3 regions of the Sphingobium cloacae genome follow, and region 3 is predicted to be linked to each of the others. Evidence: riboswitches for the same ligand, from Rfam matches in the RefSeq annotation. Region 3 holds a riboswitch; each other region holds the start of a gene.
What was found. A riboswitch is a leader RNA that binds a small molecule or an ion and turns the genes downstream of it on or off. The one in region 3 is predicted to bind cobalamin.

Region 1: another riboswitch for cobalamin. It lies ahead of SCLO_RS05190 (adenosylcobinamide-GDP ribazoletransferase); the one in region 3 lies ahead of cobW (cobalamin biosynthesis protein CobW).
Region 2: another riboswitch for cobalamin. It lies ahead of SCLO_RS08335 (TonB-dependent receptor plug domain-containing protein); the one in region 3 lies ahead of cobW (cobalamin biosynthesis protein CobW).

Annotation. Positions count from the first base shown of each region.
Region 1 is NZ_AP017655.1:1,053,141-1,063,789, forward strand. Features, by position in the region: gene SCLO_RS05175 (thiamine pyrophosphate-binding protein) at 1-1,084, opposite strand, end outside; gene cbiB (adenosylcobinamide-phosphate synthase CbiB) at 1,191-2,132, opposite strand; gene SCLO_RS05185 (aminotransferase class I/II-fold pyridoxal phosphate-dependent enzyme) at 2,125-3,105, opposite strand; gene SCLO_RS05190 (adenosylcobinamide-GDP ribazoletransferase) at 3,102-3,854, opposite strand; cobalamin riboswitch at 4,059-4,244, opposite strand; gene proS (proline--tRNA ligase) at 4,312-5,838, opposite strand; gene phaR (polyhydroxyalkanoate synthesis repressor PhaR) at 5,932-6,507, opposite strand; gene SCLO_RS05205 (alpha/beta hydrolase) at 6,599-7,594, shown strand; gene SCLO_RS05210 (acetyl-CoA C-acetyltransferase) at 7,643-8,815, shown strand; gene SCLO_RS05215 (tRNA-binding protein) at 8,859-9,230, opposite strand; gene SCLO_RS05220 (acetyl-CoA carboxylase biotin carboxylase subunit) at 9,358-10,649, opposite strand, start outside.
Region 2 is NZ_AP017655.1:1,715,037-1,725,685, reverse strand. Features, by position in the region: gene ftsH (ATP-dependent zinc metalloprotease FtsH) at 1-991, shown strand, start outside; gene guaB (IMP dehydrogenase) at 1,369-2,826, shown strand; gene SCLO_RS08355 (RsmB/NOP family class I SAM-dependent RNA methyltransferase) at 2,908-4,083, shown strand; gene SCLO_RS08350 (tetratricopeptide repeat protein) at 4,161-4,679, shown strand; gene SCLO_RS08345 (TFIIB-type zinc ribbon-containing protein) at 4,752-5,036, opposite strand; gene SCLO_RS08340 (Bax inhibitor-1/YccA family protein) at 5,041-5,733, opposite strand; cobalamin riboswitch at 6,175-6,408, shown strand; gene SCLO_RS08335 (TonB-dependent receptor plug domain-containing protein) at 6,581-8,428, shown strand; gene SCLO_RS08330 (ABC transporter substrate-binding protein) at 8,465-9,274, opposite strand; gene SCLO_RS08325 (FecCD family ABC transporter permease) at 9,322-10,323, shown strand; gene SCLO_RS08320 (ABC transporter ATP-binding protein) at 10,317-10,649, shown strand, end outside.
Region 3 is NZ_AP017655.1:2,913,267-2,923,915, reverse strand. Features, by position in the region: gene SCLO_RS14350 (CbtA family protein) at 109-843, opposite strand; gene SCLO_RS14345 (CbtB domain-containing protein) at 853-1,170, opposite strand; gene SCLO_RS14340 (histidine phosphatase family protein) at 1,268-1,846, shown strand; cobalamin riboswitch at 1,914-2,150, shown strand; gene cobW (cobalamin biosynthesis protein CobW) at 2,409-3,446, shown strand; gene cobN (cobaltochelatase subunit CobN) at 3,446-7,165, shown strand; gene cobO (cob(I)yrinic acid a,c-diamide adenosyltransferase) at 7,168-7,776, shown strand; gene gdhA (NADP-specific glutamate dehydrogenase) at 8,151-9,500, opposite strand; gene rnk (nucleoside diphosphate kinase regulator) at 9,555-9,965, opposite strand.

The DNA.
Region 1 (10,649 bases), 1.9 Mb from region 3:
GCTCCGGATCGGTCCAGGCGAGGAAGTCCGCCCTGCCCGCTTCGCGGAAATCCGCGCGCGACGGCGACGGCGATGGTACGGGGCCGACGCCCTCCAGCGCCGCGGCGAACGCTTCCGGAGCGGCGTTGATCGCCAGCACCGGCCGATAGAGTTTGCCCAGTTCCGATGGATCGGGATGCACATGGACAATCCTCTGTTCCGGCTCGGGGATGGAGATCAGGCCATATCCCTGGCTCGGCACCTCCGCCATGCGCGCGCCGATCAGGAGCAGCAGGTCGGCGTCCCTGACTCGCGCGGCCAGCTTCGGATTGGCCCCGAAGCCCAGATCGCCGGCAAAGCTATCGTGGCTCGCCGGAAACAGCATCTGCCGCCGGAAGGAGACGGCCACCGGCAGATCCCATCGCCCCGCGAACGCCGCCACCTGATCCACGGCCACCTGCGACCAGCGCGATCCGCCCAGAATGGCCAGCGGCCGCTTCGCTTCGCCCAGCAATTGCCCCAACCGCGCCATCTGGCCGGCGCCCGGATGCGCTTCCACGACGGCAGCGCACACGGCATCCCCTGCCTCCACGCTTTCCCGCAACATATCTTCCGGCAGGGAGACGAGGACCGGCCCCGGTCGCCCCGACATGGCCGCATGGACGGCGCGGCTGACGATCTCCGGGATGCGTTCCCCATTGTCGATTTCGGCCACCCATTTCGCGATCGAGCCGAACACCGCGCGATAATCCAGTTCCTGAAACGCGCCCCGGTCGCGGACATCCCGTTCGACCTGCCCGACGAAGACCAGCATCGGCGTCGAATCATGCTGGGCGATATGCAGGCCCGGCATGGCGTTGGCCGCGCCCGGCCCTCGCGTCACGAAGCAGGCCGCGGGACGGCCCGTCAGCTTGCCATGCGCTTCGGCCATCATCGCCGCGCCGCCCTCGGCCCGACACACCGTCACCTTGATCGGGCTGCCGATCAGCGCGTCGAGCACGGCCAGATAGCTTTCGCCGGGAACGCAGAAGATATGGTCGATCCCATGGATTTCCAGCTGGCGGACCAGGCATTGGGCGGCGTTGCGTCCTTTGGCTGCGCTCATTTCCGCATTTCCCTCATGCCATCCATGGATTTCACGCAGGCGCGCGCCCCGCGCGGCTTTCCTTCCTGGAGGATTATCGCATGCGCCCTTCCCGCGCCAGCATGCATCATCGAATGAGCAACGGCATGGCCGCCGCTCCGATCCAGAGTATAGCGCAGGCGCGCAGATAGACCCGCAATGCCCGCTGGATGTCTTGCGCGAAAACCCGGTCACGGCCTTCGCCGATCCACGGCTTGTCATGGGCCACGCCATCATAGCTTACGGGTCCGGCGAGACGCAGCCCCAGCGTTCCCGCCATCGCCGCCTCCGTCCATCCCGCATTGGGAGAGGCATGTTTGCGCGCATCGCGCCACATGATGCGCCAGCCTCCTCCGCCGGCCAGACAGATCACCGCCCCGCCCAGCCGCGCGGGCAGGAAGTTCATGACATCGTCCGTCCGCGCCGCGGCCCAGCCAAAGGCGCGCCAGCGTTCTTCCTTGTGACCGATCAGGCTGTCGGCGGTGTTGATGGCCTTGTAGGCCCAGATTCCCGGCAGCCCTCCGACGATCAACCAGAAGAGCGGCGCGGCCACTCCATCGCAGAAGCTTTCCGACAGGCTCTCGATCGCGGCGCGGGCGATGCCGGGTTCGTCGAGCGTTTCGGTGTCCCGGCCCACGATCATCGACACGTCCTGCCGCGCACGTGCCTCATCGCCCTCCCCCAGATGGCGGGCGATCGGCCGGACATGCTCGAACAGGCTGCGTTGCGCGAGGGCGGGCCAGGCAAGAATCGCCATGCCAAGCCATGCAAGGGAACCGAGCCAGCGGCGGCAGAGCCCTTCCAGCAGAAGAGCGCCGCCGGCCGAGACGGCCAACAACAGCATCACGGTCAGAACCCCGATAGCGCGGCGAAGCCCCGCGCTCCATCGCGCTTGGTTCCCGTAACGTTCGGACAGGGTGATGATCCGGGCGAAGAAACCGACGGGATGGCCGATCCGGGCATAAAGCGCGCGCGGCCATCCGATGACCGCATCGAGGGCAAGGGCCGCGAAGGCGATCGGCTCAGCCAAGGAGGGCCCTTTGCAGGCGGTCGAGCGCCTCCTCCGTTTCGGGGAGGCCGATCCGCAGCCAGCGGGGTTCGTAGTCGAAGGGACGCGTCAGGATGGTCTGTTTCGCCAGTCGCTCGAACAGCGCCATCGCATCGTCGGCCACGATCAGCCGGAACAGCGGACAGGCGCCGACGGGCGAGTATCCGCAGCCCGTCAGCACATCGTCCAGCCGCCGTCTTTCGCGGGGCAGGCGCTCCCGCATCGCCGCGATCCAGTCGCGGTCGGCATAGGCGGCTCTCCCGATGGCGATGGCGGCGGCGGAAACCGGCCATGCCCCAAGCTTTCGCCGCATCCGGCCGACGATGGCTTCCGGGCCGAGCAGGAAGCCGAGCCTCAAGCCCGCCAATCCGAAGAATTTGCCGAAGGAGCGGAAGATGAGCAGCCGTCGATCATCCGCTATATCCCGCGCCAGACTGGTCGCCGGATCGCTGTCGGCAAAGGCTTCGTCAACGATCAGCCATTCCTCGTCCGCTCTGCGGTCGGCCAGGTCGAGCAGCGCGTCGCGCGGCCAGCAATGGCCGTCGGGATTATTGGGATTGGCGAGAATGATGGTGCCGCCATCCGGACTCTCCATCGCCGCCGCCGTTATCGCCGAGGATAGCGGGAACATATCCTCATGCGTGCGATAGCAGGGGGCAAGATATCGCGCGCGCGGGCCGAGCAGATCGCTGGCCAGGCGCAGGCCCGTTTCGGTTCCCGGAAGGGCGCAGACATGCCGGGGGTCCACATCGAAATAGACGGCCGCGATTTCCTCCATCTCCCGCAGATCGGTTTTCGAAGGCAGGCCGCGCCAGTCGATGGCCATCCCCGCCGCGCCCGGCCAGCCATGCGGGTTGATGCCGGTCGACAGATCGATCCACGGATCGCCGCCTTCGCCGAACCACGCCCGCGCCGCGTCGAGATCGCCGCCATGCCATGTCCATGGGCTTTTCATGACAACCGCGCTCCCACGACCAGCGCCATCAGGAGCGCGGCTTCGATCCACTCGATGCCAGCGCCGTGGCCGTCACCGGAAATGCCGCCGATATGGCGCTTGATCCACCAGCCCCAGAGCGGAATCAGGATGAGGGCAACGAGCAGGGCCGGGAACAGAAAGGAAGCGGCAAGCGCCGCGCCTGTCCATGCCAGCATATCGAACGGGCGCACGGCGCCCCGGAAGCGGGAAGCCAGACCTTCGTGGAGCGGCGGCAGCCCATAGGTCCAGATCAACGGGCCGATCCGGGCGATGAAGGGAATGGCGACGAGCCCCAGCCATGGCGGACGGGCGGGGCCCGGCAGAGTGAGGAGGGCGTGGACCAGCACCAGCTTGCCCAGGAGCAGGAGGACGATGGCGATGGCGCCGAAGCTGCCGATATGGGGATCGGTCAGCGCGGCCATCATCCTTTCGCGATGGCCATGCGCCGCGCCGCGGGCGTCGGCGATATCCGCCAGTCCGTCGAGATGAAGGCCGCCCGTCACCGCGACCCACAGAAGCAGTCCGGTCAGCGCCCCGACCCATGGATCGACCAGGCCGCCAGCCCAGATACCCCATGTGACGATCAGGCCCACGATCAGGCCGACGGCGGGGAACCAGCGCATGGCCGGGGGGAAATCGGCAGGCGTGAAGGCGATCCGGGGTGTGGGCAGCCGGGTCAGGAACTGCGTGGCGATGATGAAGCCCTTCACGGCCGCGCCCCTGCCCATGGGTGGAGGGAGCGTTCGCGATTCCATGAAGGAGATGGCGAAGTGATCGTGTTTCGGGATTCGGGGGGCATGGTGGACCTTCCGCAGCGAGGGCCGGCCCGGAGGAGGCGGACGGGGCGGGTGCCGCCGTCCTGCCTGCCGCCCGGCGCGGTGGGACTGTCGCCACGCGGGGGAGCCCGTCCGCATGGCGCACCCTGGCCGCGCGGAGAACGACTGCGGCGGGCCGGTATCCTGGCTTGCGGGTCAGGGCCGGATGCGCCGCCTTCTCAGAACCATGCGATTCCAATGACTTATGGCGCGCGGCTATCCGCTCACAGTTGCAGGGGCAGCTGAGGTTCTTCCCCTCATTCCCGTTTATCCCTTTCGGGAACCTGTCGCATGGCGCGGAATAGGAAAGTTATGATCCCGCGTCAATCGAGGCCCGACCGGCGGCCGACGCCCCGCGCCGTCCGCCCCCTTAATAGGAGCGCCCGACCAGAACGCGCTCGACCGCCGCCTGCCCGGTGAAGATGCAGGCGCCGTCGGCCGCTTCCGCATCCAGCGGCACGTTGCGCAGGGTCAGCTTCTCGCCCTTCAGCCATTCGACCACCTTGTCGAGCGCCGCGCCGGTCGGCCTGCTCCACTGGACGAGCGCCCAGCCCGGCTTCGCGCTGGCGGCGAAATAGGCCTTCAGGGCATCCAGCGACGCAATATCCTTGTCCACATGGCCGTGCAGCCGGCCGTGCGCCTCGGCGAACAGCGCCCGCTGGACCTCTTCCAGCGCGGCGGCCGCTCCGGCGATGAAATCGTCCCGCGGCACGACCTGGCTGTCGAGCTTTCCATCCGCCCGATAGAGCCGGTCGCGGCGCAGCACCGACACATTGCCGCCGGCGACATCCCGGCCGCCGACCTCGATCACGATCGGCGCGCCCTTCTTGACCCAGCCCCAGCGCTTGTTGGCGGCCTTGGCGGGGCGCTTGTCCAGCAGGGCGCGGACAGGCTCGCGGAACACGTCCCTGCCGTTCAGCTCCTCCACCAGCGCGGCGCAATAATCGAGGATCGCGGCGTCCTCCTCCGTATCGCGCAGCATCGGCACGACGACGATCTGATAGGGCGCGACACGCGGCGGCACCCGCAGCCCGTCATCGTCGCCATGCACCATGATGAGCCCGCCGATCATGCGCGTGGACATGCCCCAGCTGGTCGTCTGGGCCAGTTCCTGCTGCCCTTCGGCATTCTGGAACCGGATATTCTGCGCCTGGCTGAAAGTGGTGCCCAGGAAATGGGACGTGCCCGCCTGAAGCGCCTTCCCGTCCTGCATCATCGCTTCGATGGAATAGGTGGCGACAGCGCCCGGAAAACGCTCATTTTCCGGCTTTTCGCCCGCGATGACCGGCAGCGCGACGCATTCCTCGGCGAAGCTGCGATAGACTTCGAGCATCTTCATCGTCTCGTCCATCGCTTCGTCGACCGAGGCGTGGGCGGTATGCCCTTCCTGCCAGAGGAACTCGCTGGTGCGCAGGAACATGCGGGTGCGCATTTCCCAGCGCACGACATTCGCCCACTGGTTGATGAGCACCGGCAGGTCGCGCCAGCTTTGCACCCAGCGGGAGAAAGCCGCGCCGATCACCGTTTCGGACGTGGGACGCACCACCAGCGGCTCTTCCAGCTTCGCTTCGGGGTCCGGCACCATCCGGCCGTCCTTCTGGATCAGGCGGTGATGGGTGACCACCGCCATTTCCTTGGCGAAGCCGTCCACATGCTCGGCTTCCTTCTCGAAATAGGAGAGCGGGATGAAGACGGGAAAATAGCAGTTTTCGTGACCCGTGGCCTTGATCCGCTCATCCAGCAAGCGCTGGATGCGTTCCCAGATGCCATAGCCCCAGGGGCGGATGACCATGCAGCCGCGAACGCCGCTTTCCTCCGCCATGTCGGCTTCGGAGACGACCGCCTGGTACCAGGCGGCGAAATCCTGTTCACGGGTGACGGAAAGGGCGTGTTTCACAGGGCCTGCCTTGGATGTCTGAGTGCGAATGATGGCGCGCCATAGGGCAAGCGCGCCGTTTCTGTCGACCCCCCAAGCGTCGCAGGCAGGACTTTAGCCGAGCTTGTCGATCTTGGCGTTCAAGGCCGCGAGCTGGGCCTTGAGGCCGGCGATCTCGTCATCCTTGCTTTCGTCGGAACGGGCGTCGGAGCGGGACGTTTTGGCGGCGGGCGGGGTGGCGCCCGCGCCGAAGGCATGGGTGGCGGCCTCGAACATCTCCATGTTGCGCTTGGCGATTTCCGCGAAGGGGCCGCCGCCGAAGGCGCCCTTCATCGCTTCCTGGAACTGCTGCTGGTTCTTGCGGAACGCCTCCATGGACGCTTCGAGATATTGCGGCACCATGGACTGCATGGAATCGCCGTACATGGAGATCAGCTGGCGCAGGAAATTGACGGGCAGCATGTTCTTGCCGCGCTGTTCCTCCTCCATGATGATCTGGGTCAGGACATTATGCGTGATGTCCTCCCCCGTCTTGGCGTCCACGACGACGAACTCGCGCCCCTCGCGGGTCATCTGCGACAAAAGATCCAACGTGATGTAGCTGGAGGTTTCCGTATTATAGAGCCGCCGGTTCGCATATTTCTTGATGATCACCGGTTCGGATTCGTTCGTCGTCTTGGACTTCGCCATGGAAATCTCTCCCACTCCTGTTCCTTCCGCATTAGCACAGGGCGATGCCGCGCCGCAACATGGGCCCCGCCCCCTGCCGCTTTTCCTGGACATGCTGTGGCGGGAGACGGAGGACGACCCGGACCTGCGCCGCCGCGCCTTTCTGGGCCTGCGGAAATATCAGTCGGCGGAGCGGCCCGTCCCACCCCCTCCCCCCGCCGTGGCGGCGTCGGCGGGACAGGCGCGATTGCTGCGATACGGCACGGGAAAGCGCGGCGCGCCGGTCGTGTTCGTGCCTTCGCTCATCAACCCGCCCACCGTGCTCGACCTGTCGGAAAGCCGGTCCATGCTGCGCCACATGGCCGCGCAAGGCCATGACGCCTATCTGGTCGATTGGGGGACGCCGGCGGCCGCGGATTCGATGCTGGGGCTGGAAGGCCATGTCGCGCGGCGATTGGTTCCGATGCTGGAAACGCTGCCGGAGCCTCCCCTTGTCGTGGGCTATTGCCTGGGCGGCAGTCTGGTTCTGGGCGCGGCCATGCTGCATCCCGTCCGCGCCATCGCCACCATCGCCGCGCCATGGCATTTCGACGGCTTTCCGCAGGCCGATCTCGACCAGATCGTCGGCTTGTGGAGGGGGGCCAAAGCCACCTGCGAACGCCTGGGCTATGTGCCGATGGAGGTTCTTCAATCGGGGTTCTGGGCGCTCGACCCGCGCCGCACCGTCGGGAAATTCGCGGCCTTTTCCGACATGGCGCCGGGGACGGACGACGAACGCGCCTTCCTTGCCGTGGAGGATTGGGCGAATGGAGGCGCGCCCCTGACCTTCGCCGCGGGACGCGATCTTTTCGAGACATTCTATGACGGGAATGTCAGCGGGTTGGGGCAATGGATGATCGGAGGAAAGGCCGTCGATCTTCCATCCCTGTCCTGTCCCGCCTTGTCCATTCGATCCGCGACCGACCGGATCGTCCCGGCCAGCGCGGCCCCCCGCCTGGCCCAGGGCCGGACCCTGCAAATGGGCCATGTGGGCATGATCGTCGGGCGGCAGGCGCGCGCGCTTCTGTGGAATCCTTTGTCCCAATGGCTTTGCGACCATGGCGGATGATGTTATGTGCGCTTGCGAACAAAAATCTCAGCATCGAGGACCTGAACCGTGTCAGACATCGTCATCACCGCCGCCAAGCGGACCGCCGTCGGCAGTTTTCTGGGCGCTTACGCCAATACCCCCGCGCATGAACTGGGCCGGACCGCGATCGTCGCCGCCCTCGCGCAGGCGGGACTCGCGCCGGAGGAAGTGGACGAAGTCATACTGGGCCAGATCCTGACCGCCGGGCAGGGACAGAATCCCGCGCGGCAGGCCGCCGTCAACGCGGGCATCCCGGTCGAGCGCACGGCCATCGGCATCAACCAGCTTTGCGGGTCCGGGCTGCGCGCCGTGGCGCTGGCGGCGCAGGCGGTCAAATCGGGCGATGCGCGGATCATGATCGCGGGCGGGCAGGAGAATATGTCCATGGCCCCCCATGCGCAAAATCTGCGCGGCGGCGTGAAGATGGGCGCGCTGTCGCTGGTCGACACCCTGATCCTGGACGGCCTGACCGACGCGTTCCACAATTACCATATGGGCATGACGGCGGAGAATCTGGCGGAGAAATACCAGATTTCCCGCGACGCGCAGGACCAGTTCGCCGTCGCCAGCCAGAACAAGGCGGAGGCCGCCCGCGCCGCCGGCCGCTTCAAGGACGAAATCGCGCCCGTCACGATCAAGGGCCGCAAGGGCGACATCGTGGTCGACAGCGACGAATATATCCGCGCCGGCGCCACGCTGGAGGCGATGCAGGCGCTGAAGCCGGCTTTCAAGAAGGATGGCTCGGTCACCGCGGGCAACGCCAGCGGCCTCAATGACGGCGCGGCCGCGCTCGTCGTGATGAGCGGAGCGGAAGCGGCCAGGCGCGGCGCGACGGTCATGGGGCGCATCGCCTCCTTCGCGACCTGCGGCGTCGATCCGGCGATCATGGGCATCGGCCCCGCTCCCGCCACGCGCATCGCGCTGGAAAAGGCGGGCTGGGCGCTGGGCGACCTCGACCTGATCGAGGCCAATGAGGCTTTTGCCGCGCAGTCCCTGGCCGTGGGGCAGGAACTGGGCTGGGACCCGGAAAAGGTGAACGTCAATGGCGGCGCGATCGCCATCGGCCATCCGGTCGGCGCGTCCGGCGCGCGCGTGCTCACCACCCTGCTCTACGAAATGCAGAAGCGCGACGCCAGAAAGGGCCTCGCCACATTGTGCGTCGGCGGCGGCATGGGCGTCGCCATGTGCATCGAGCGTTGAACGGAAGACGGGAGCCGCAGGTCAGCCGGTCGGCGGCTTCCGGTCAGAAAAGCCGTGAGCCGTTCGGGACCGGCTGGTCGGGAGCGAAGAGGACGACCGCTCCCTGCGAGTCCGCGAAGCCCAATGTCAGCACCTGCGACATGAACTTGCCGATCTGGCGGGGCGGGAAATTCACGACCGCCGCGACCTGACGCCCCGGCAGATCGGCGAGGTCGTAGCGGTCCGTGATCCGGGCGCTGGATTTCCTGCATCCGATGGCGGGGCCAAAATCGATCAGCAGCTTGTAGGCCGGCTGGCGCGCTTCGGGGAAAGGTTCGGCCGAAACGACGGTGCCGACCCGGATGTCGACCTTCAGGAAATCGTCGAACAGGATCGCATCGGCGGCGGGAGCGGCGGGGTCATGGGAAGCGTGCATGGCCCGACGATAGGCCATGGGGCGGCAGGATCGCAATCGCCTTCCATCCGCCATCGGCCGGTCGACCGGCGGAAACGGCCGGGCGCAAGGGAGGCCGCGGCCTTCCCGTCGCGCCCGGCGGACGCGGTTATTCCAGTTCCAGGATGATGGCGTCGACCGGCAGGCTTTCGCCCTGCGCCGCCGACACGTTCTTCACCACGCCCGCCTTCTGCGCGCGCAGGATATTCTCCATCTTCATCGCCTCGATCACCGCGAGCGGCTGGCCGATCTCCACCTTGTCGCCGGCCTGCACGTGGAGCGCGACCAGCAGGCCGGGCATCGGGCAGATGAGGAATCGCGAAAGATCGGGCGGGATCTTCTCGATCATATGCTTGGCATAAGGCGCGGCGTGCGCGGGCAGGATGCGCAGCTTGTGGCTGGCGCCATGCGCGGTCAGGACGAAACCGGCGCGGACCGGCGCGATCCGGACCGCCAACTGCTCGTCGCCGAACTCGGCTTCGATCAGACGGTCGCCGGGCGTATATTCCAGGCTCATGTCCAGCGGTTCGCCGTCGACGGCCACCTTGTCGCCCCGGATGACGACATCGTGCAGCGCCCCCTCTTCTCCCGCGCCGATCCTCACCTGCCAGCCGGTCGGGGCCCGCAGCTTCCTGCCGAGCTGGCCGTCGATGCGGCGCGCGCGGTCGGCCTGCGCCATGGCGGCGAAGGCCCCGATCGCGGCAAGCTTGCGGAGCAGGTCCGGCGACGCGGGCGCGCCTGTGAACCCTTCGGGATATTCCTGCGCGATGAAGCCCGTGGTGATGTCGCCCGACCGGAAGCGCGGGTGCTGCATCAGGGCCGACAGGAAGTCGATATTATGGCCCGGCCCCTCGATCTCGAACCTGTCGAGCGCCTCGATCTGCTTGTCGATGGCCTGTTCGCGCGTGGGCGCCCAGGTGATGAGCTTGGCGATCATGGGGTCGTAGAACATGCTGACCTCGCCCCCTTCCTGCACGCCGTCGTCGACGCGCACCAGAGCGCCCGTCTCGTCAGCGCCGGTTTCGGGCGGCGTGTAGCGGATCAGGCGGCCCGTCGAGGGCAGGAAACCGCGATAGGGATCTTCGGCATAGACCCGGTTCTCGACGGACCAGCCGTTGATCTTCACATCGGCCTGGGTGAAGCCCAGCTTCTCGCCATTGGCGACGCGGATCATCTGCTCCACCAGATCGAGGCCGGTGATTTCCTCCGTCACGGGATGCTCGACCTGCAGGCGGGTGTTCATTTCGAGGAAGTAGAAGCCGTCGCCGGTCTTGTCCGTGCCCGACACGATCAGTTCCACCGTGCCCGCGCTGAAATAGCCGACCGCGCGCGCCAGGGCGACGCATTGTTCGCCCATCTTCTTGCGCATTTCGGGGCTGACGAAGGGCGACGGTGCTTCCT
Region 2 (10,649 bases), 1.2 Mb from region 3:
GCTGCGGCCGGGCCGCTTCGACCGGCAGGTCGTGGTGCCGCGTCCCGACATTGAGGGACGCGAGAAGATCCTGGCCGTCCATATGAAGAAGGTGCCGCTGGCGCCTGACGTCAATCCGCGCGTCATCGCGCGCGGCACGCCGGGCTTTTCCGGCGCGGACCTCGCCAACCTCGTCAACGAAGCCGCTTTGATGGCTGCGCGCCGGGGCAAGCGCCTGGTCGCCATGGACGAGTTCGAGGCTGCCAAGGACAAGGTCATGATGGGCAGCGAGCGCCGCTCCATGGTCATGACCGAGGACGAGAAGAAGATGACCGCCTATCATGAGGCGGGCCATGCCATCGTCGCGGTCCATGAGCCGGCGTCCGACCCGATCCACAAGGCGACGATCATTCCGCGCGGCCGTGCGCTGGGCATGGTGATGCGCCTGCCGGAACGGGACAGCTACAGCTATCACCGCGACAAGATGCATGCGAACATGGCCGTCGCCATGGGCGGCCGCGTCGCCGAGGAGATCATCTTCGGCTACGACAAGGTATCGTCGGGCGCTTCGGGCGACATCCAGTATGCGACCAAGCTCGCCCGCGACATGGTCACCCAATGGGGCATGTCCGACAAGCTGGGGCCGCTGCAATATGAAGAGCAGCAGGGCGAAACCTTCCTCGGCTATTCGCAGAGCCAGCGCGTCCACATGTCGGACGAGACGGCAAAGCTGATCGACAAGGAAATCCGCGGCCTTGTGGAGCAGGGCTATGCAAGGGCGCAGGACGTGCTGAAAGGTCATGAAGACCAGTTGCACCTGCTCGCCAACGCGATGCTGGAATATGAGACGCTGTCCGGCGAGGAGATCAAGACGCTGCTCGACAAGGGAGAGATCACCCGCGACGACGGCACGACGATCAAGCCTTCGGTGATTCCGGCGGCGGGTTCCTCCATCCCCAAGACGCGCAAGCGCAAGGGGCCGTTCGGCGATCCTTCGCCCGCGGGGGCTTGATCGCCAAAGGATGAATGGAAAGGAGGCGCGGGAGTTTTCCGCGCCTTTCTTTTTGGCTATTATGTAGATTGTAAACCCACAGTCCTGCGATGGCGGTTTCCCGGGCAAGAGCGGACATCCAATCTCCGTTCGGGCTGAGCTCTCCACTGAGCGGGCGAAGGGGCCTCCCCACGGTCGGCCGTGCCCTTCGACTTCGCTCAGGGCGAACGGAATGAGGAAAGCGGACTGTCGCCAATCCACTCAAAGCCGCCATTGCCGCGCCGCGCAATAAAATATGCGGGAGGGTCTGGCCGTTTCGGGGGGAAATGGTTACATGGGCCGCCACGATTCCCCAGAGGGACCAGCCGCCGGTCCCGCAGCAGAAAGTGGCACTTCACATGGACATCCGCCTCGGCCTCACCTTCGACGACGTGCTTCTCCAGCCCGCCGAATCCGACGTGTTGCCCAGCCAGGCCGATACCAGCACGCAGGTCACGCGCGAGATAAGGCTGAACATCCCGATCCTGTCGTCGGCCATGGATACGGTGACGGAGGCGGACATGGCGATCGTCATGGCGCAGCTGGGCGGCATCGGCGTGCTGCACCGCAACCTGTCGATCGAGGAACAGGCCGCCGCCGTCCGCGCGGTCAAGCGCTTCGAAAGCGGCATGGTGGTGAATCCGATCACCATTACCCCCGATGCCACGCTGGCCGACGCACAGACGCTGATGGAGCGCAACAGGATCAGCGGCATCCCTGTGGTCGAGGCCTCCGGCAAGCTGGTCGGCATCCTCACACACCGCGATACCCGTTTCGCGGAGAACCCGTCCCAGCCCGTCAGCGAACTGATGACCAGGGACAATCTCGCCACGGTAAAGGCGGGCGTCGGTCAGGATGAAGCGATGCGCCTGCTCCACCAGCGCCGGATCGAAAAGCTGCTGGTGGTGGACGACGCCTATCGCTGCGTGGGCCTCATCACCGTCAAGGATATCGAAAAGGCCGTTACTTATCCGCAGGCGACCAAGGATGCATCCGGCCGCCTGCGTGTAGCCGCCGCGACCACGGTGGGCGACAAGGGGCTGGAGCGCACCGAGGCGCTGATTGACGCGGAATGCGACCTCATCGTCATCGACACCGCCCATGGCCACAGCAAGCAGGTCGCGGTCGCGGTCGAGGCGGTCAAGAAAATGTCCAACCATGTCCAGGTCGTCGCGGGCAATGTCGCCACCGCCGAAGCGACCCGCGCGCTGATCGGCGCGGGCGCGGATTGCGTCAAGGTCGGCATCGGTCCCGGCTCCATTTGCACCACCCGGGTCGTCGCGGGCGTCGGCGTACCGCAGTTGACCGCGATCATGGATTCCGCCGAAGCCGCCGCCCAGCATGGCGTGCCGGTCATCGCCGATGGCGGCCTGCGTACCTCCGGCGACGTGGCCAAGGCGCTGGCGGCGGGCGCGGGCTGCGTCATGGTGGGATCGCTGCTGGCGGGCACGGCGGAAGCGCCGGGCGAAACCTTCCTCTATCAGGGCCGAGCCTATAAGAGCTATCGCGGCATGGGCAGCGTCGGCGCGATGGCGCGCGGGAGCGCCGACCGCTATTTCCAGGCGGACATCAAGGACCAGATGAAGCTGGTCCCCGAAGGCATTGAGGGCCAGGTGCCGTTCAAGGGCCCGGCCAAGGATGTGATCCACCAGCTTGTCGGCGGCGTGAAGGCGGCGATGGGCTATACCGGCAGCCGCACGATCAAGGATTTGCAGGAGCGCGCCCGCTTCGTGCAGATCACCAATGCGGGCCTGTCGGAAAGCCATGTCCATGACGTCACCATCACGCGGGAAGCGCCCAATTATCCCACGCGTTGATCGCCGCTTGCGAAAGGGAGCGGGGGAAGGGCTTGTCATGATGAGCGACGGTCATGGTCCCGATCCGAACGGAGGCGAACGGTGACGCCCTCCGCCCGTGTACAGGCCGCGATCGAACTGCTCGACGCCGTCATCGCTTCCGCGCGCGATGGCGGCCCGGCGGCGGACACGCTGATCGCCCGTTATTTCAAGGAACGGCGCTATGCCGGGTCGCGCGACCGCCGGGCGGTGCGCGACCATGTTTACGACGCGATCCGCCGCGCCGCCGACCGCCCGGAAAGCGGCCGCGCCGCCATGCTCGGCCTTGCCTGTGAGCATCCGGAGATCGCCCACCTGTTCGACGGATCGGCCCATGGCCCCGCGCCTGTCCAACCGGGCGAAGCTGCTGCTGCGCCGGGCATCATCCCCGGCTGGATAGTCCCCTTGCTGGCCGGGCCGGTCGAGCAAGACGCCTTGCTGGGCCGCGCCCCGGTCGATCTGCGGGTCAACCGTCTCAAAGCGGCGGTAGAGCAGGTCGTCCCGCTCCTGCCCGATGCCGCGCCGATCCCTGGCGTGCCCGACGCGCTGCGCCTGCCCGAAGGCGCGCCCGTCGAAAAGAGTGGGCTGTGGCAGCAGGGCCTCGTCGAAGTGCAGGATGCCGGCAGCCAGTTGATCGCCGCCGTTTGCGAGGCGAAGCCGGGCCAGACCGTCATGGACCTGTGCGCCGGAGCAGGCGGCAAGACGCTGGCGCTCGCCGCCGCGATGCAGGGAGAGGGTGTGCTGATCGCCGCCGATACCATCCGTTCCCGCCTGGGCCGCCTGTCCCCCCGCGCCGAACGGGCCGGGGCGACGTTCATCCAGACGCTCTTGCTGGATCAGGGGCATGAGGCGCGCGCGCTGGAAAGCCTGCATGGCCGGGCCGACGTCGTGCTGGTCGACGCGCCCTGTTCCGGCACCGGCACGTGGCGGCGCAATCCCGAAGCGCGCTGGCGGCTGACGCAGGCGCGGCTCGACCGGCTGGTACAGGAACAAGCCCGCATCCTCGATTTCGCCGCGCCGCTGCTGGCGTCGGGCGGCGCGCTGGTCTATGCCACCTGTGCACTGACGGACAGAGAGGGGCGGGATCAGGTGGAATCGTTCCTGCAAAGGCATGACGGCTGGATCGCGGACACCTTCGCCCTGCCGCTTGGCCGCGCCCATGGTCCGGGCTGGCTGCTGACGCCGGGGCATGACGGGACGGACGGTTTCACTTTCGCCCGGCTGCGCCGCCGCCCGTGAAAGAGACAATGGACAAGCGCCCGCAAAATGGCGACACTTGGCCGGAATCAACGCCTGAAACATGGCTGGAGACATTGATGCGTTTCACCCCTGCCTCGATTGCCCTTGCCGTTATGCTGACCACCGTATCCAGCGCGGGACTGACCCAGCGTCCGGACGCGCAGATCGACCCGCGCTCGATCGAATGGCAGCATGCGGGCGAAGCGGCGCGCAAGGCCGGCAATCTGGAAGGCGCGAACGACGCGCTGGAAAGCGCGCTGGCGGTCGATCCACGCAACCGCGGCGCCTATATCGAACTGGCGCAGGTGGCGCGCGCGCAAGGACTTCAGGGCAAGGCCATCCGCCTTTATAACGAAGCGTTGTTGCTGGACCCCGCCGATATCGGCGCGCTGGTCGGTCAGGGCGAAGCGATGGTGGAAAAGGGCGCGATCGCCAAGGCGAAGGAAAATCTGACGCAGGCGCAAAAGCTCTGCCGCGCCGATTGCGCGGGCGTGGGCCAGCTTGCCGCCGCTATCGAGAAAGGCCCGCCCGCCACCGTGCTGAGCGCCAAGGAAGAAGTGATCCCGCCCAAGGCGGTGCCGACCGAAACGCCTTGACCCGCCTTGCGGCCGGAGAAGCGCAGGGCCGTGGAACAGGAAAAAGGCCGGTCATCGCGACCGGCCTTTTTGTCAATCGAACAACTCTTCCAGAAAGCTCTTCCGCCGCTTCTTCTGATAAGGCCGCCCGTCGCCGCGATAGTCCCGGTCCGGCCGGTAGCTGGGCTGGCTCACCGGCGCGGCGGGCGCGGTCTCCCGCGCGGATCGTTCGATGATCTTGTCCAGTTCGCCCCGGTCCAGCCACACGCCGCGGCATTGCGGGCAATAGTCGATCTCCACCCCCTGCCGGTCCGTCATCGCCAATCCGACATGACAGACCGGGCAGAGCATGGCCGAAACGGCCTGCGCGTCGCGCATCCGCCTATTCCCGCTCGCCGGTCAGGTGCAGCAGCATCTGGAACAGGTTGACGAAGTTCAGATAGAGCGACAGCGCGCCCATGACCTGCATCTTTTCCGCGACTTCATGGCCCGCATAGTGGAAATATTCCGACTTGATGCGCTGCGTGTCCCAGGCGGTGAGGCCGGTGAAGATCACTACGCCCAGGATCGAAACCACCATCGCCATCGCCGAAGACCCGATGAACAGGTTGATGAGGCTGGCGACGATGATGCCGATCAGGCCCATGATGAGGAACGAGCCCATCTTCGTGAGGTCGCGCTGCGTCGTATAGCCCCACAGCGCCATGGCGAGGAACATCACCGCGGCGGAGAAGAAGGCCTGCGCGATGCTGCCGCCGGTGAAGATCAGGAACACGCTGGCCAGGGACACGCCCATGACGGCGGAAAAGGCCCAGAAGGCCATGCGCGCGCCCGCGGTCGTCATCTTTTCGATGCGGAAGCTGAAGAAGAAGACGAAAGCCAGCGGCGCGAAGATCGCCACCCATTTGAGCGGCGTGCCGAAGATCGCGGCGGCCAGGGCAGGCGTATTGCCGATGAAGGCGGCGACCAGCCCGGTGATGACCAGGCCGATGCCCATATTGCGGAAAACGCCCAGCATATGCGCGCGCAGGCCGGCATCGACCTGCGCCGTCTGGCTGGCACCATAGCCCGGCATGCGAACGGGATTATTCACGGCGTTAAAACTCCATCCTTCAAAAATGGTCAGACCAGAATAGTTAAGGATCGAGCGGCCCGGCGTGGTTTCGGTGGGATTGGAGGGGGGGCTGCAATCCCCCGAACCTGCACCGAGCACACTCGATGCGGTCCGACATCACGGCTGGACATGTCCAGCCGCCAGAGGGGCCCGGCCCGCAGGAACCATATCGGGAGAGGAAGGCTGCGGCGCAAGGGATCGGGCGCATAGCAATAATTTGTTACAATGAAGGGTGGCCGGCTGACATGCTCCCGCTTATGCAGGCGCATGATGCATGTCGGGAGCGGACAGCCTGCTCTCGCTCCCCAATCCGCCATTTCCTTCCCCTTGAAATCGATCCGCTTGGCATGGCCTTCCGCTTGTCCTATGGGCAGCGGCGTCCGGGGCGCTTCCAGCGCGCCGGCATGATCGCGCTGGTGCCCCACGGGGCTGAAAAGGGAATGCGGTGCGGAGGTTTTCTCCTCCTATTCCGCTGCTGTCCCTGCAACTGTAAGCGGTGAGCGCGATGCGTATGGGTCCCTCCTTCCTGCGAAAGGGGCGGGAAGGGGACCGGCCACTGGACATCCGTCCGGGAAGGCTGGCGCATCGCAGTGACGACCCGCGAGCCAGGAGACCTGCCAGCGTCTGGTCGCTCTTGCCCTGGCCCAGGGATCGGCCATGGCACGGTTTCTTCCGTGAGCGACGCTGCCAGGCGGCCGGGGCCGCATCGGTGCGCGTGGCGGGGACGGGCGTTGACCTGCCGCGCGCATCGGCCGCGCAGGCGGAGTCCCCGGTCCTGAAGTTCACAAACGCTCAGGGAAGAGACACAATGATGAAATCGGGATTGTCGCTCGTGGCGCTGCTGGCGGCCACGCCGGCGCTGGCGCAGGATGACGACATCGTCGTCACCGCATCGGGCATCGAACAGCCGCGCGATCAGGTGGGTCAGGCGATCACGGTGATCGACGCCGACACCATCCGCACCCGGCAGGCGGTCGAAGTGACCGACCTGCTGGCGACGACGCCCGGCGTCCGCTTCAACCGCAACGGCACGATCGGCACGGTCACGGGCGTGTCGCTGCGCGGCGCGGAATCGTCGCAGACGCTGGTGCTGATCGACGGCGTCAAGGTGAACGACCCCAGCGGCGATGCCGACAGTTTCAACTTCGGCAACCTGCTGGTCGGCAATATCCGCCGGATCGAAGTGCTGCGCGGCTCCAACTCGGTCGTCCATGGCAGCCAGGCGATCGGCGGCGTGGTCAATGTGATGACAGGGACGCCCGCCGAAGGCTATGCCGCCAATGCGTCGGTCGATTACGGCTATAGCGACACGCTGAACGCGAAAGCGGATGTGTCCGGCACCAGCGGGATCGCGTCGGGCGGCGTGGGCGTCGCCTATTTCCGCACCGACGGCATCTCGGCCGCCGCGCGTTCCTTCGGCGCGACGGAGAAGGACGGCTACAAGAACATCACCGCCAATGCGAAGCTGAAGCTCAGCTTTTCCGACGCGCTCAGCCTCGACCTGCGCGGCTATTATATCCACGCCGACCTCGATTATGACAGCTTCTTCGGAACACCGGCCGATAGCCCCGACATCACCAAGTCGGACCAATATGTCGGCTATGCCGGGCTCAACCTGTCGCTGCTGGACGGCAAGCTGACCAACCGGGCGGCGGTCACCTGGTTCCGCCATGACCGGGACTATTATCCCGCGCGGGGCGCGGACGCCTCCTACGGCTATTCGGGCACCAACCTGCGCTTCGAATATCAGGGCGTCTATGCGCCCGTCGATCGGGCGAAGCTGGTCTTCGGCTATGAGCATGAGCGGCCCGACTATGACTTTTACGGCTTTGGCAGCACGGCCAGCGCCAAGGCGAACATCGACAGCGTCTATGCCCTCGCCATCGTGCAGCCGGCCGAGGGGCTTTCCGTCACCGGCGGCCTGCGCCATGGCGACCACAACCAGTTCGGCGGCGCGACGACCTTTGGCGCGAACGCCAATTACACGCCCAACCATGGCGCGACCAATTTCCGCGTCAGCTATGGCGAAGGGTTCAAGGCGCCCTCGCTCTATCAGCTTTACGATAGGTGGGTGGGCAATGCCGACCTGCGTCCCGAACGCTCGAAAAGCTATGACATCGGTTTCGACCAGAGCCTGGATAACGGGCGGGCGATGCTGTCGGTCACGGCTTTCCGCCGCGATACGCGTAACCAGATCGACGGCTTCCCGCCGACCTATGTCTATTACAACATCGCCCGCGCCCGCGCGAAGGGGGTGGAAGCCAGCCTGACGCTGCGGCCCGTGGAGGCGCTGACGTTCACGGCCGCCTATAGCTATATCGACGCACGCAATCGTTCGGAGGGGACGGCCAATGAAGGCAATCGCCTGCCGCGCCGTGCCGCCAATGCGGTCAGCGTGTCGGCGGATTATGTCTGGCCTTTCGGCCTCAGCACCGGCGCGACGGTGACGATGATGGGCGACATTTTCGACGATGCCGCCAACACGCGCCGTCTGGACGGCTATGCCGTTGTCGGCCTGCGCGCGTCCCTGCCGGTCACGGAGAATCTGGAAATCTACGGCCGCATCGACAATCTGTCGAATGAGGAATATGCGACGGCCTATGGCTATGGGGTCTATGGCCGGTCGGCCTATGGCGGCGTGCGTGTCCGCTTCTGATCGCGCGGCAAAGGGGCGGGCGTGAGCGCCCGTCCCCTATGGGCGGTCCGGCGCGGCGTTGACCTGCGCCACGATGCTGCGCGCGGCCAGCACATAGGCCGGGCCGCCGCAGACCGTCCACGCCTGCGGCACCCGAATGCGGGGAATGTCCTTCAGGACCGGATGATTCAGCATCTCCGTCCCCTGATCGACCACGCGTTCGCTGCCGCTTTCGACGATCAGCCAGTCGGGACGGGCGGCGATCATCTGTTCCAGCGGAATCTGCGCCAGAGCGGGCTTCCCCAGCTTCGCGGCGAGGTTGGTGAGGCCCGCGCGCCGCATCAGGTCGTCGACCAGCGTGCCGGTGCCCGTCATATAGCCGCGCCTTTGATAATAGGCGGCAACGCCGCCGCGCCTGGGCCGGGGCAGGGCGGCAAGGTCGCGGTTCATGCGCGCAATGAGCGCCTCGCCGCGTTCGGGATGGCCCACGGCCCTGGCTGTCCGCCGGATCTGGTCGATCACCGACCCGTAACTGTCCGCCGTTTCCAGGCCCAGCACGTTCCAGCGCCCCGGCGGCGCGCCCGCGACGCTATCGCCCAGCGGAAAGCCCAGCAGCAGGTCGGGCCGGAGCGCCATCACCTCTTCGGACGGCCGGCGCAGGCTGCGGAAGGAGCGGGCCTTGGCCGCAGCCGCCGAAAGTTCCGCATTGCGGGCGTTCCTGCTGAGCGCGACGATCTGGCCCGGATCGGCCAGCGCCAGCAGATATTGATCGGCGCAGACGTTCAGCGACACGATCCTGCGCGGTTTTTCGGCGGGCGGGGCCGCGCCGATCAGGCCCAGCGCGGCGGCCGCTGCCAGCAATTTCATCCCATGCATGTCCATGGCACTAGCAAAGCGCGGCGGAGGCGCAAGTCATGATGCATGCGCGCCGTCGTCATCCCTTGTTGCTCCCCACGCTCGTCCTGCTGATCGTGCTGGCGGCCGGCGGCTCGGTCATGTTGGGGGCCGTGCCGATTTCGCTGCCGCGCCTGTGGGCGGTGATGACGGGCGGCGGAGACGAAGTCGCCCGCGCGATCCTGATCGACCTGCGCGTGCCGCGCATGATTCTGGGCCTGCTGGTCGGCGGGATGCTCGGCCTCGCGGGGGCGGCGCTGCAAGGCTATCTCCGCAATCCGCTGGCCGAACCGTCCGTGCTGGGCGCGTCCAACGCGGCGGCGCTGGGGGCGGTCTACGCGCTCTATTTCGGGTTGGCGCAGATGCATGTGCTCGCCCTGCCGCTGCTCGCCATCCTGACCGGGATGATCGCCATCGGCGGGCTTTTCCTGCTGGCCGGGCCATCGGAAAGCCCGCTGACGCTGATCCTCGCGGGCATCGCCATCGCCACGCTGGCGGGGGCGGGGATCAGCCTGTCGCTCAACCTGTCGCCCAACCCCTTCGCGGCGATGGAGATCATGAGCTGGCTGATGGGGAGCCTTGAGAATCGCAGCTATGCCCATGTGTTGACGGCGCTGCCCTGCGTGCTCGCCGGCGCGGCGCTGCTGATCGCCGACGGACGGACGCTCGACGCGCTCACCTTGGGCGAGGATGGCGCGCAGGCGCTGGGCGTCGACCTCAAATGGGCGCGGCTGCGGTTGATGCTGGGCGTCGCGATCGGGGTCGGCGGCGCGGTGGCGGTGTCGGGCTCGATCGGCTTCATCGGCCTGATCGTGCCGCATCTGGTCCGCCCGCTGACGGACCGTTCGCCCTCCGCCATCCTGCTTCCGTCCATGCTGGGCGGTGCGGCGCTGCTGACCTTCGCCGACATCGGCGTGCGGCTGATCCCCACGACCAATGAACTGAAGCTGGGCGTACTCACCGCCATGCTGGGCGTGCCGGTCTTCCTTGTCCACCTGATGCGGGAGCGGCGGCTATGGTGACGATCCGGATCGAGGAAATGGGTGTGCGCCTCGGCCGCCATGCCGCGGTGCAGGGCGTCACGCTAGGCTTCGACCCCGGCCAGCTGGTCGGCATCATCGGTCCCAATGGCGCGGGAAAATCATCCATGATCCGCGCGATGCTGGGGCTTGTGCCGCTGAGCGCCGGGCGGGTCTCGATCGACGGCCGGGATGTCGCCGCCCTGTCCCGGCGCGACATCGCAAAGCATCTCGCCTATCTGCCGCAGGGCCAGACGCTGCACTGGCCTCTGGCGGTCGAGCGGCTGGTTGCGCTGGGCCGCCTGCCGCATCTGGGGCCCCTGTCACGG
Region 3 (10,649 bases):
TGCGATTCGATCGGCACTTCCGCCATCCCGGCATCCGTTTTCCCGCAGCCGGCCGCGCGCCCCCGGACAGATCGCAGCCCCGCTAATGCCCGCAAAAAGATATTCCGTTCACCCCCGGCGCTGGAGCAGGCGCTCCGCCATCAGGCCGAAGGCGATGCCGATCGTCGCCCAGAGCAGAAGCTGCGTCGCCAGGGACGCCACCCGGAAATTCCAGAGCAGCGTCGCCGGAAAATCATCGGGCACTTCATCGATGCTGGGCAGCAACATCTGGCCGCTGCCCACGACCAGCAGATAGGCGCCGGCCGAAAACAGGGTCGCGTCTATCCCGCGCCGGGACTGGGCCAAAGCGCTCCACAGCTTCCAGGCTATCACCGCGCCGGCCAGCGACAGCGCGATCATCGAGAAATAGGCGGCGGTGCGCAGCTCCACGGTTTCATGCTTGCCGACCGCCGGGGGCGTCTGCGGATATTTGAGCGCCGGGACGACCACGACCAGCAGGAACGCCAGGGCCGCCAGCAGCAGGGCGAAGCTGCGCGGCCCCATCCGCCCGAACCGGCCATAGCCATAAGCGAACAGCAGCGAGAAGATGCCGCCCACCGCCGCGCCATAGAGGGAAAGGGCCGTCCACAGACCCAGCCCCTTCTGGGTAGGACGGCTGACCAGTTCCTCCTCCTCGCCACCCGCCGGCCCTTCGTCATGATGGGCCGCATGGGCGGCATGGGTGGCTTCATAGGCGATGGCGCGGTCGACCTGCGGCTCGGCGACGAGATGGGCGCACAGGGTCGCAAGAAAGGCGCCCAGGATGCCCGCAAGCATCCCGCGCCACAACAGATCCTTCGTCATGACCCGGCCCTAGTGGCAGGGAAAGCCGAGGAGATGCCGTCCGTCATGGACGAACTCATGCACGTACATGCCGTCGAAGATCGCGACGGCGCCCTGTTCCGTGCTGACGAAATAGAGGAAGATCAAGGCGATCAGCGAGCCGAACACGGCCCATGGAAGAATGTCCTCGACCGGGATCGCCGTTCCACCCTGGACAGGGATGAAGCCGTCGTCGAAAAATGCGGCGCTCATTGCCATGATATTCTGCTCCTGAAGGGATTGCGCGTCCCAAGGGTTGATCTTACGATCCGGGAGGAAGGTCTGGCTCTCGACGGCGGATGTCCGCATCGATAACAGTGGCGCGACCGCGCCGGATTTGCACCGGCTTCTTCTTCCAGGACGATGCAGCCCTTAGAGCCGGGGGGCTGGCGGCGTCAACGGCCTGTTGGAGTTTACCCTGCCGACCTCTCTCCTGCTCCTGTGCATCGCGGCCACGCCCTCCAGCCGCCGCGGCGGTTTTCCCGACCCTTCGGAATCGCTGGACGAAGGCGGCCTCCGGGCAGCGGCCCGCATGGAGCTTCCCGGGCGCTTGCGCGATCATGCCTTCCGCAGCCCGTCGCGCGCGGCGGAGGAAACCGCTCTCGCCCTCTCCCTGCTCGCCCGGCCGGAAGCCGCGCTGGCCGACATGGGCTGGGGACGCTGGGCCGGCCGATGCTTCGAGGAGATCGGAAGCGACGAACCGGAAGCGCTGACCGGCTGGCTGGCCGATCCCACGAGGGAGGCGCCGGGCGGCGAAACCATGGAGGCGGCGGCATCGCGGATCGGCTGCTGGCTCGACGGCATCCGGGAAAGCGGGCGGCCGGTCTGCGCGATCACCCACCCGATGATGATTCGCGCCGCCCTGTGCCACGCGCTCGACCTGCCCTTGCGCGCCACGCTCGCGATCGACATCGCCCCGCTCTCGCGCACCGTCCTGTCCTTTCACCGGACATGGCGGCTGCAATCGTTGAACGGCGGCGGCTGAGCCCTTGCGGCCCGCCGGTGCAGGCGATATGAGCCGGTCGTCCGGGGCGGCATCCGTCGCGTCCGGGTATTGATCGCGCCGGTGCCTCGCAAGAGGCTGAAAATGGGAATGCGGTGCGGATGGGCAGGGAAGCTCCATCCCAAGCCGCAGCTGTCCCTGCAACTGTAAGCGGCAGCGCGATGCACACGCTTCCCCCAAGGGAAGCAGCCACTGGGCCGGACGCTGAAACAGGCGAGGTCCGGGAAGGCCGTGCATCGGGCGATGACCCGCGAGCCAGGAGACCTGCCGGCGTCTGGTCGCTCTTGCCCTGGTCCAGGGGATGGCCGCGGCACGGTGTTTTCCGTCTGAGCGACGATGTCATGCGGCTGGGGCCGCGTGGTCCTGCGTCCATGGGCGAACGCCCGGTCATGGGCGCGGGCCAGCCGTCGTGCGTCCACCGGCACCGGGCCGCTGGATGGCGCCGGCAAGCCCTGGCCCGGTTGCTCCGGCGCTGCGAGGGAAGACCTCCCATGAACACCGTTACTGCCGCTCCCCCCTTCCTCAAACCGACGGGAGAAGGCGCATGAGCAAGGTGCCCACCACCGTCGTCACCGGCTTCCTGGGCGCGGGCAAGACCACGCTCATCCGCCATCTCCTGCAAAATGCCAGGGGCCGCCGCCTCGCCCTCGTCATCAACGAGTTCGGCGATGTCGGGGTGGACGGCGAGCTGGTGAAGGGATGCAATGACGAGGCATGCCCGGAGGACGACATCGTCGAACTCGCCAACGGCTGCATCTGCTGCACCGTGGCCGACGACTTCCTGCCCACCATGCAGAAGCTGCTCGACCGGCCGAACCCGCCCGACCATATCATCATCGAAACGTCCGGCCTCGCTTTGCCCAAGCCGCTGGTGAAAGCGTTCCAATGGCCCGACATCCGCACCCGCGCGACGGTGGACGGCGTAGTGGCGCTGATCGATGCGGACGCGGTGGCGGCGGGACGCTTCGCCACGGACGAAGCCGCGCTGGCGGCGGCGCGGGCCGCCGATCCCAATCTCGACCATGACAGCCCGCTGGAGGAACTGTTCGAGGACCAGCTGGCCTGCGCCGACATGGTGGTGCTGAACAAGACCGATCTGGTCGATACCGCCACGCTAGCGCGGGTCGAGGCGCAGGTCGAGGCGGAAACCCGCGCGGGCGTGAAGATCGTCCGCGCCGATCATGGCGCCGTGGACGTGGGCGCGCTGCTGGGCATCACGGCGGCGGCGGAAGACAGCCTTGACGCCCGGCCATCCCACCATGACGGGGAGGGCGGCGATCATGACCATGACGATTTCGACAGCTTCGTCGTCACCGGCGGCGAGGTCGGAGAAGTCGAGGCGCTCACCGCCCGGCTCGGCGCATTGATCGCGGCGCATGACATATTGCGCGTCAAGGGCATGGTGGCGGTAAACGGCAAGCAGAGCCGCCTCATCGTGCAGGCCGTCGGCCCGCGCATCCAGCATTTCTACGACCGCGCATGGATGCCTGCGGAAATACGCCGGACCCAGCTGGTCGTGATCGGGCAGAAGGGACTGGACCGGTCGGTCATCGCATCGGACCTGCGGGATATTCTGGGCTGATGCACCTGCTGTCCGCCACCCCCGGCACCATCACCGATGGGGAGGAGGCGATCGACCTCGACCAGCCGCCGGGCGACATCGTGATCCTGACGGTGGCGGACAGCGAACTGGCCTGCTTCGCCAAGGCGGCGGGGCAGTTGCCGCCGGGTGCTCCCAGCGTCCGGCTCGCCAACCTGCTGCCATTGCGGCATCCCTATTCGACGGACCTCTATGTCGAAAAGACGATCGCCCATGCCCGTTTCGTGTGCGTCATATTGCTGGGGGGCAAAAGCTACTGGCCCTATGGCATAGATGAGATCGCCGCCATCGCGCGGGAAAAGGGCATCGCCTTCGCCGCCATCGCCGATGGGCGGGAGGCGGACCCGGCGCTTGACCGCGCGTCCACCCTGCCCGCCGAGGTGCGGGAGAAGCTGCGCGCATATCTGCGGCAGGGGGGGACGGCCAATGCGCTGGCCTTCCTGCGCCTGGCGGCCAGACTGATCGGCGAGGATGCGGGCGCGCCGGACGATCCGGTGCCGGTTGCCGATGCAGGGCTTTACCTCAAGGGCTGCGACCGCCCTACACTGGCGGATTTGCGGACAGGGTGGCTGGACGGGAAGCCCGTCGCGCTCCTCATCTTCTATCGCGCGCTGATGATCGCGGGCACGCTGGACGCCGTCGACGCCATGGTGGAGGCGCTGGAGGCGCGCGGTTTCAACGTCGCCGCCGTCCATGTCCGGGCACTGCGCGAACCCTTCGCGATCGACTGGCTGCGCGGCCTGCTGGGCGAGATCGCGCCCGACGCGATCCTGAACGCGACCAGCTTTGCCGCCTCGTCCGCCGGGGACAAGCGGACGCCAGCCGTGCTGGAACAGGCCGACTGCCCGATCCTGCAGCTGGCCTTCGCCGGGGTGGAGCAGGCGGAATGGGAAGCGTCGGCACGGGGGCTTGGCCCGCGCGACCTGGCGATGAACGTCGCCCTGCCGGAGGTGGACGGTCGCATCTTCACCCGCGCGGTGACTTTCAAGGCGGCGGAACGCTTCGATGCCGTGACGCAATGCGGCATCGTCGTCCCCAAGGTCGCGCCGGACCGGGTCGCCTTTGCCGCCGATCTCGCCGCCAACTGGGCCGCGTTGCGCCGCACCCCGCCCAAGCAGCGGCGCGTCGCGCTGATCCTCGCCAACTATCCCAACCGGGACGGACGGATCGGCAATGGCGTGGGGCTGGACACGCCGGCCAGCGCCGCCGCCATCCTCGCCGCCCTGCGGGAAGCGGGTTACGACACCGGCGCCGCGCCGGAAGATGGCGCGGACCTGATGCGCGTGATGACCGGCGGCGTCACCAACGACCTCGCTTCGCTGGAACGGCACGGCGAAGCCGCCTTGCCATTGACCGACTATGGCGCCGCCTTCGCCCATGTCCCGGAAGCGGCGCGGCAAGCGATGCTCGAACGCTGGGGACCGCCCGAAGCCGACCCCTTCGTGCGCGAAGGCGCCTTCCGGCTCGCCATTCACCGCTTCGGCCATGTCGTGTTGGCGGTCCAGCCGGCGCGGGGTTACAATATCGATCCCAAGACCAGCTATCACGATCCGGCGCTGCCCCCGCCCCACGCCTATCTCGCCTTCCACATCTGGCTGGAGCGGATTTTTGGCGCGCAGGCGCTGGTCCATGTGGGCAAGCATGGCAATCTGGAATGGCTGCCGGGCAAGGCGGTATCCCTTTCCGCCGATTGCTTCCCGGAAATCTGCGCCGGCGCCCTGCCCCAGCTCTACCCCTTCATCGTCAACGATCCGGGCGAGGGCACGCAGGCCAAACGGCGCATCGGCGCGGTCATCGTCGATCATCTAACGCCTCCGCTCACACGCGCGGAAAGCTATGGGCCGTTGAAGCAACTCGAAGCGCTGGTCGACGAATATTATCTTGCCGCGGGCATGGACCCGCGACGGCTGGAGCGGCTGCGGCGGGACATTATCGACCTGGCGCGCGCGCAGGGGCTGGACAAGGATGCGGGCGCGACCGGAGACGGCGACGACGCGCTCTCCGCCATCGACAATTATCTGTGCGAACTCAAGGAATTGCAGATTCGTGACGGGCTGCACATCTTCACCCGCTCGCCGGAGGGGCGGCTGCGGCGCGACCTGCTCGCGGCGCTGGCGCGCACGCCGCGCGGCTATGAGCATGACGGGCAGGCATCGCTGCTCCGCGCCATGGCCGACGACCTCTCGCTTGGTTTCGATCCGCTCGATTGCCGCATGGCCGACCCATGGAACGGCCCCAGGCCGGAGCGGCTGACGTCCCTGTCCGCCGATCCATGGCGAAGCTGTGGCGATGCGGTCGAACGGCTGGAGCTTCTGGCGCTCGCCATGCTGGACGGCGCGGAGACGGCAGGGCCGCGCTCCGCGGCCGTGCTGCGTGCGATAACCGAAGACCTTGCCCCTCGCATCGACCAGTGCGGCGCGCGGGAGGCGGAGGCGCTGATCGCGGGCCTGGACGGGCGTTTCGTCCTCCCCGGCCCGTCCGGTGCGCCGACGCGGGGGAGGCCGGACGTCCTGCCCACCGGGCGCAACTTCTTTTCCGTCGACACACGCGCCGTTCCGACGGCCGTCGCCTGGGAACTGGGGCGCAAGTCCGCCCAGCTTCTCGTTGAGGATTATCTCCAGCGGGAGGGCGACCACCCCAGGGCCATCGCCCTTTCCGCCTGGGGCACCGCCAATATGCGCACCGGCGGCGACGATATCGCGCAGGCACTGGCGCTGATGGGCGTGCGGCCGCGCTGGGAGTGGACGTCGGGCCGGGTCGTCGGCTTCGAGATGATGACGGTCGCCGAACTGGGCCGCCCGCGCGTCGACGTGACCTTCCGCGTCTCCGGCTTCTTCCGCGACGCCTTCCCGGAGCAGATCGACCTCATCGACAGCGCCGCGCGCGCCGTCATGGCACTGGACGAGCCGGAGGAGGACAATCCCGCCGCCGCCCGCCATCGCGCGGACATGGCGGCGATGATCGACCGGGGGCAGGATGCCGCATCCGCCAACCGCCGCGCCGGCGCGCGCGTGTTCGGATCGAAGCCCGGAGCCTATGGCGCGGGCTTGCAGGCGATGATCGACGAGCGGATCTGGCACAGCCGCGCCGATCTGGCCGACGTCTATCTCGACTGGGGCGGCTATGCCTATGGCGGCGGCGTGGAGGGGGATGCGCAGCGCGACCTGTTCGCCGCCCGCCTGACCGATGCCGACGCGGTGGTCCAGAACCAGGACAATCGGGAACATGACCTGCTCGACAGCGACGATTACTACCAGTTCGAAGGCGGCATCGCGGCGGCGGTCGAACATCTCAAGGGCGCCCGGCCGATCAGCTATCATAACGACCACAGCCGCCCGGAACGCCCCGTCATCCGTACATTGGAGGATGAGATCGGCCGCATCGTGCGCGGGCGCGTCACCAATCCCAAATGGATCGCGGGCGTGATGCGCCACGGCTATAAGGGCGCGTTCGAGATCGCCGCCTCGGTCGATTATCTCTTCGCCTTTGCCGCCACGACCCACGCGGTGAAGGACCATCATTTCGACTCTGTCCACGCCGCCTTCATCGAGGATGAGGCCGTCCGCGCCTTCATGGCGCAGGCCAACCCGGCGGCGCTGCGCGAAACGGCCGCGCGCCTTGCCGAAGCGCTGGAGCGCGGCCTGTGGAAACCCCGATCGAACAGCGCGGGCCCGTTGCTCGCCAGCCTTGCAGGAGCATGACCATGGTTGAACGCACCGAGGAACAGCACAGCGCGAAGATGAAGAAGAAACAGGCCGCCCACGACCGGATCGTGGCGTCCAGGACGGTGGAAAAGGGCCTGCTCATCGTTCATACCGGCAAGGGCAAGGGCAAGACGACGGCGGCGCTGGGCATGGTCGTGCGCGCCATCGGACATGGCCGGAAGGTGGGCGTCGTCCAGTTCGTGAAGGGCGCGATGACCACGGGCGAGAAGGTCGTGTTCGACGCCTTCCCGCAAAATGTCGCGTTCAAGCCCATGGGCGAAGGCTTCACCTGGGACACGCAGGACCGCGCGCGCGACATGGCCGTCGCCCGTGAAGCGTGGGAGGAGGTCAAGCGCATGATCGCCGACCCTTCCTATGACATGGTGCTGGCGGATGAGCTCAACATCGTGTTGCGCTATGACTATCTGCCGCTGGACGAGGTGCTGGAAACGCTCGCCGCCCGGCCGGAAATGAAGCATGTCATCGTCACCGGCCGCAACGCACCGCAGGCCTTGATAGACATGGCCGATCTGGCGACGGAAATGACCCTGCTCAAGCACCCCTTCCGCGAACAGGGAGTCAAGGCGCAGGCGGGGATCGAATATTAAGAGGAAAGGGACGGATCAGGGGTCGGCCCCGCGCCCTTTCCCCCGCTCGACAGGCGGGCCCGGCTGCGAAAAGATCGGGAATGGTCGGGGGCAGCCGGGCCCTTCGTCGCGGCAGCGGGGGGCGGCCACGCCACCGCCGGTTCCCCGATCAGCCGGCGGTCATTCCATTATACGCAGATCGGGGCTTGCCGCATGGGCCATCCCGGATGGGCGGGCGTCGATTCATGGCACGCGCCTGCCCTTTTGACCGGCTTGACCGGCAAGGATGCGCCCGTCTTTCCAAAACGGCATGAAGGCGGCTGGCGTGATCCGGCCAGGAAGCCGGGATCGCGTCAACCGCCTGCGAAATACCCGCTGATATTGGCGCCGGACGGTCAGATAACGCCCATCGCCTGCATCGCTTCGGCCACCCGGACGAAGCCCGTCACATTCGCGCCCAGCACATAATTGCCCGGCGCGCCATAAAAGTCGGCGGTTTCCGCGCAGCTGTCATGGATACGGCGCATGATCATCGCCAGCCGGGCTTCCGTTTCCTCGAACGTCCAGCTGTCCCTTGAGGCATTCTGCTGCATTTCAAGCGCCGACGTGGCCACGCCGCCCGCATTGGCCGCCTTCGCGGGACCGAAGAGCACATTGGCATTCTGGAACAGGCGGACGGCATCCGGGGTGCACGGCATATTCGCGCCCTCGCCCACGGCGACGACGCCGTTGCGGATCAGGGTCGCCGCATCATGGCCATTCAGCTCGTTCTGCGTCGCCGACGGCACGGCGACATCGCACGGCACTTCCCAGACGCTGCCCTCCTCGGCGAAATAGGCGCCCGCGCCTTTCAGCCGCGCATATTCGGAAATCCGATCGCGACGCGCGAGCTTGACCTCCTTCAACAGATCCAGATCGATGCCCGCTTCATCGGCGATGAAACCGGACGAATCCGAACATGCGACGACCTTGCCGCCAAATTCCTTGATCTTTTCGATCGCGAAGACCGCCACATTGCCCGATCCGGAAACGACCGCCCGCTTCCCCTCCAGGCTGTCGCCCCGGGTCTTGAGCATCTGGTCGATGAAATAAACCGTGCCATAGCCCGTCGCTTCGGTGCGCGCGCGTGAGCCGCCATAGATCAGGCCCTTGCCGGTCAGGACGCCTGCTTCATAGCGGTTGGTCAGCCGCTTGTACTGGCCGAACAGGAAACCGATTTCGCGCGCGCCCACGCCGATATCCCCCGCCGGAACGTCCGTATATTCGCCCAGATGCCGGTAGAGTTCGGTCATGAAGGACTGGCAAAAGCGCATGATCTCGCCATCCGAACGCCCGCGCGGGTTGAAATCGGACCCGCCCTTGCCGCCGCCGATGGGAAGGCCGGTCAGCGCGTTCTTGAATGTCTGCTCGAAACCCAGGAACTTGATGATGCCGACATTGACCGACGGATGAAAGCGCAGGCCGCCCTTATACGGCCCGAGCGCGGAATTGAACTGGACGCGAAAGCCCCGGTTGATGTGGGTCCGCCCCCTGTCGTCGACCCAGGGGACGCGGAAGATGATCTGCCGTTCCGGTTCGCAGATCCGCTCGATCAGCGCATTGTCCATATACTCCGGATGCTTTGCCACGACGACGCCCAGACTTTCGAGCACTTCTTCGACAGCCTGATGAAATTCGGTTTCACCGGCATTCCGCCTCAGGACATCTTCGAATAGCGGCAGAAGTTTTTCGTCGATCCGGGGCAATGTCATGTCTCCTTGTGAACGTGGACGGGATGTCCTGCGGGGGCCATGCGGCCCTTAGATTCGGGTAGGCTGGATCACCTTCACGATGCGCAGCTTCCGCCTGCGTCCTTCGCGATCCGGCCAATTGATGACCTGTCCCTCGCGCAGCCCGATCAGGCCCGCAGCGATGGGCGTCAGGATGGAAATCCGGCCCGCGGCGATGTCGGCCTGCGCCGGATAGACGATCTGCACGGTCCGCTCGACGCCGCTCGCCTCGTCGATATATTCGATGGAGGAATGCATGGTGACGATATCCGGGGGCATGCGCTCGGCGCGGTGGGTTTGCGCGCGCGCGATTTCGTCCAGCAGGAGTTCGCTGACCTGCGGCGCGGTGTCGGCGACGCCCAGGGCAAGGTTGGTCAGGCTTTCAGCTTCGCTGTCTATGAGATGAACGGGAGGTCTTGTCCCATTGGGCATTCTGGTCATGGCGCTGGCTTTCGAAAGGAACGGGCGCGCATCTGCATGGCGTGCCGCAATCTGTCGATTGACCCCGAGCCCGGGGCGTGAAGCGCCGGAACCCGGGGCTAGATGCCCGCGAGAAGCTGTCCTCCTTGGTAACGGAAGCGCACATGATCATGGCGTGATTGCATGGCGTTCCATTGCACGTGCCCGCCGCCCGAGTCAAACAGGCAAGTGCGGGTCATCAGATACCCCTGATCACGAAGAGCGCGCGCATGACAGGAGCGGCCTGTCCACGGACATCGACCAGCAGCGATGGCCCTCCGATGCGGGCCTTCGCCGGGGCCGAAGCATGAAGGGGGCAGGCTTGGGGAAAAAGAAGGCGTCGCAGATGACGCATGATGCGGCTCCATCCCTCGCAGGATTACGCGGGACAGCGACGATATAAATTACATCAGTGCATTTATGGCCGGCGGGAGACGAGGAAACCGAGAATTACACCTACGCTATAGCGCCCAAATGACACCCCAAAAGCCGCCGATGGTCGACGGACGGGGAACGGGTTGGCATTATGTTGCCCGTGCCCAACCGCAGGAGCGACGCAACGGCAATCCGCCCTTCCCGCGTGCGGGAGGAAGAGTCGAAACGGCCCGGCGAATCGGCGACGACCCGCTCTCCTACCCTGCTTCGCGGCACAGTTCGCGCCCGCTC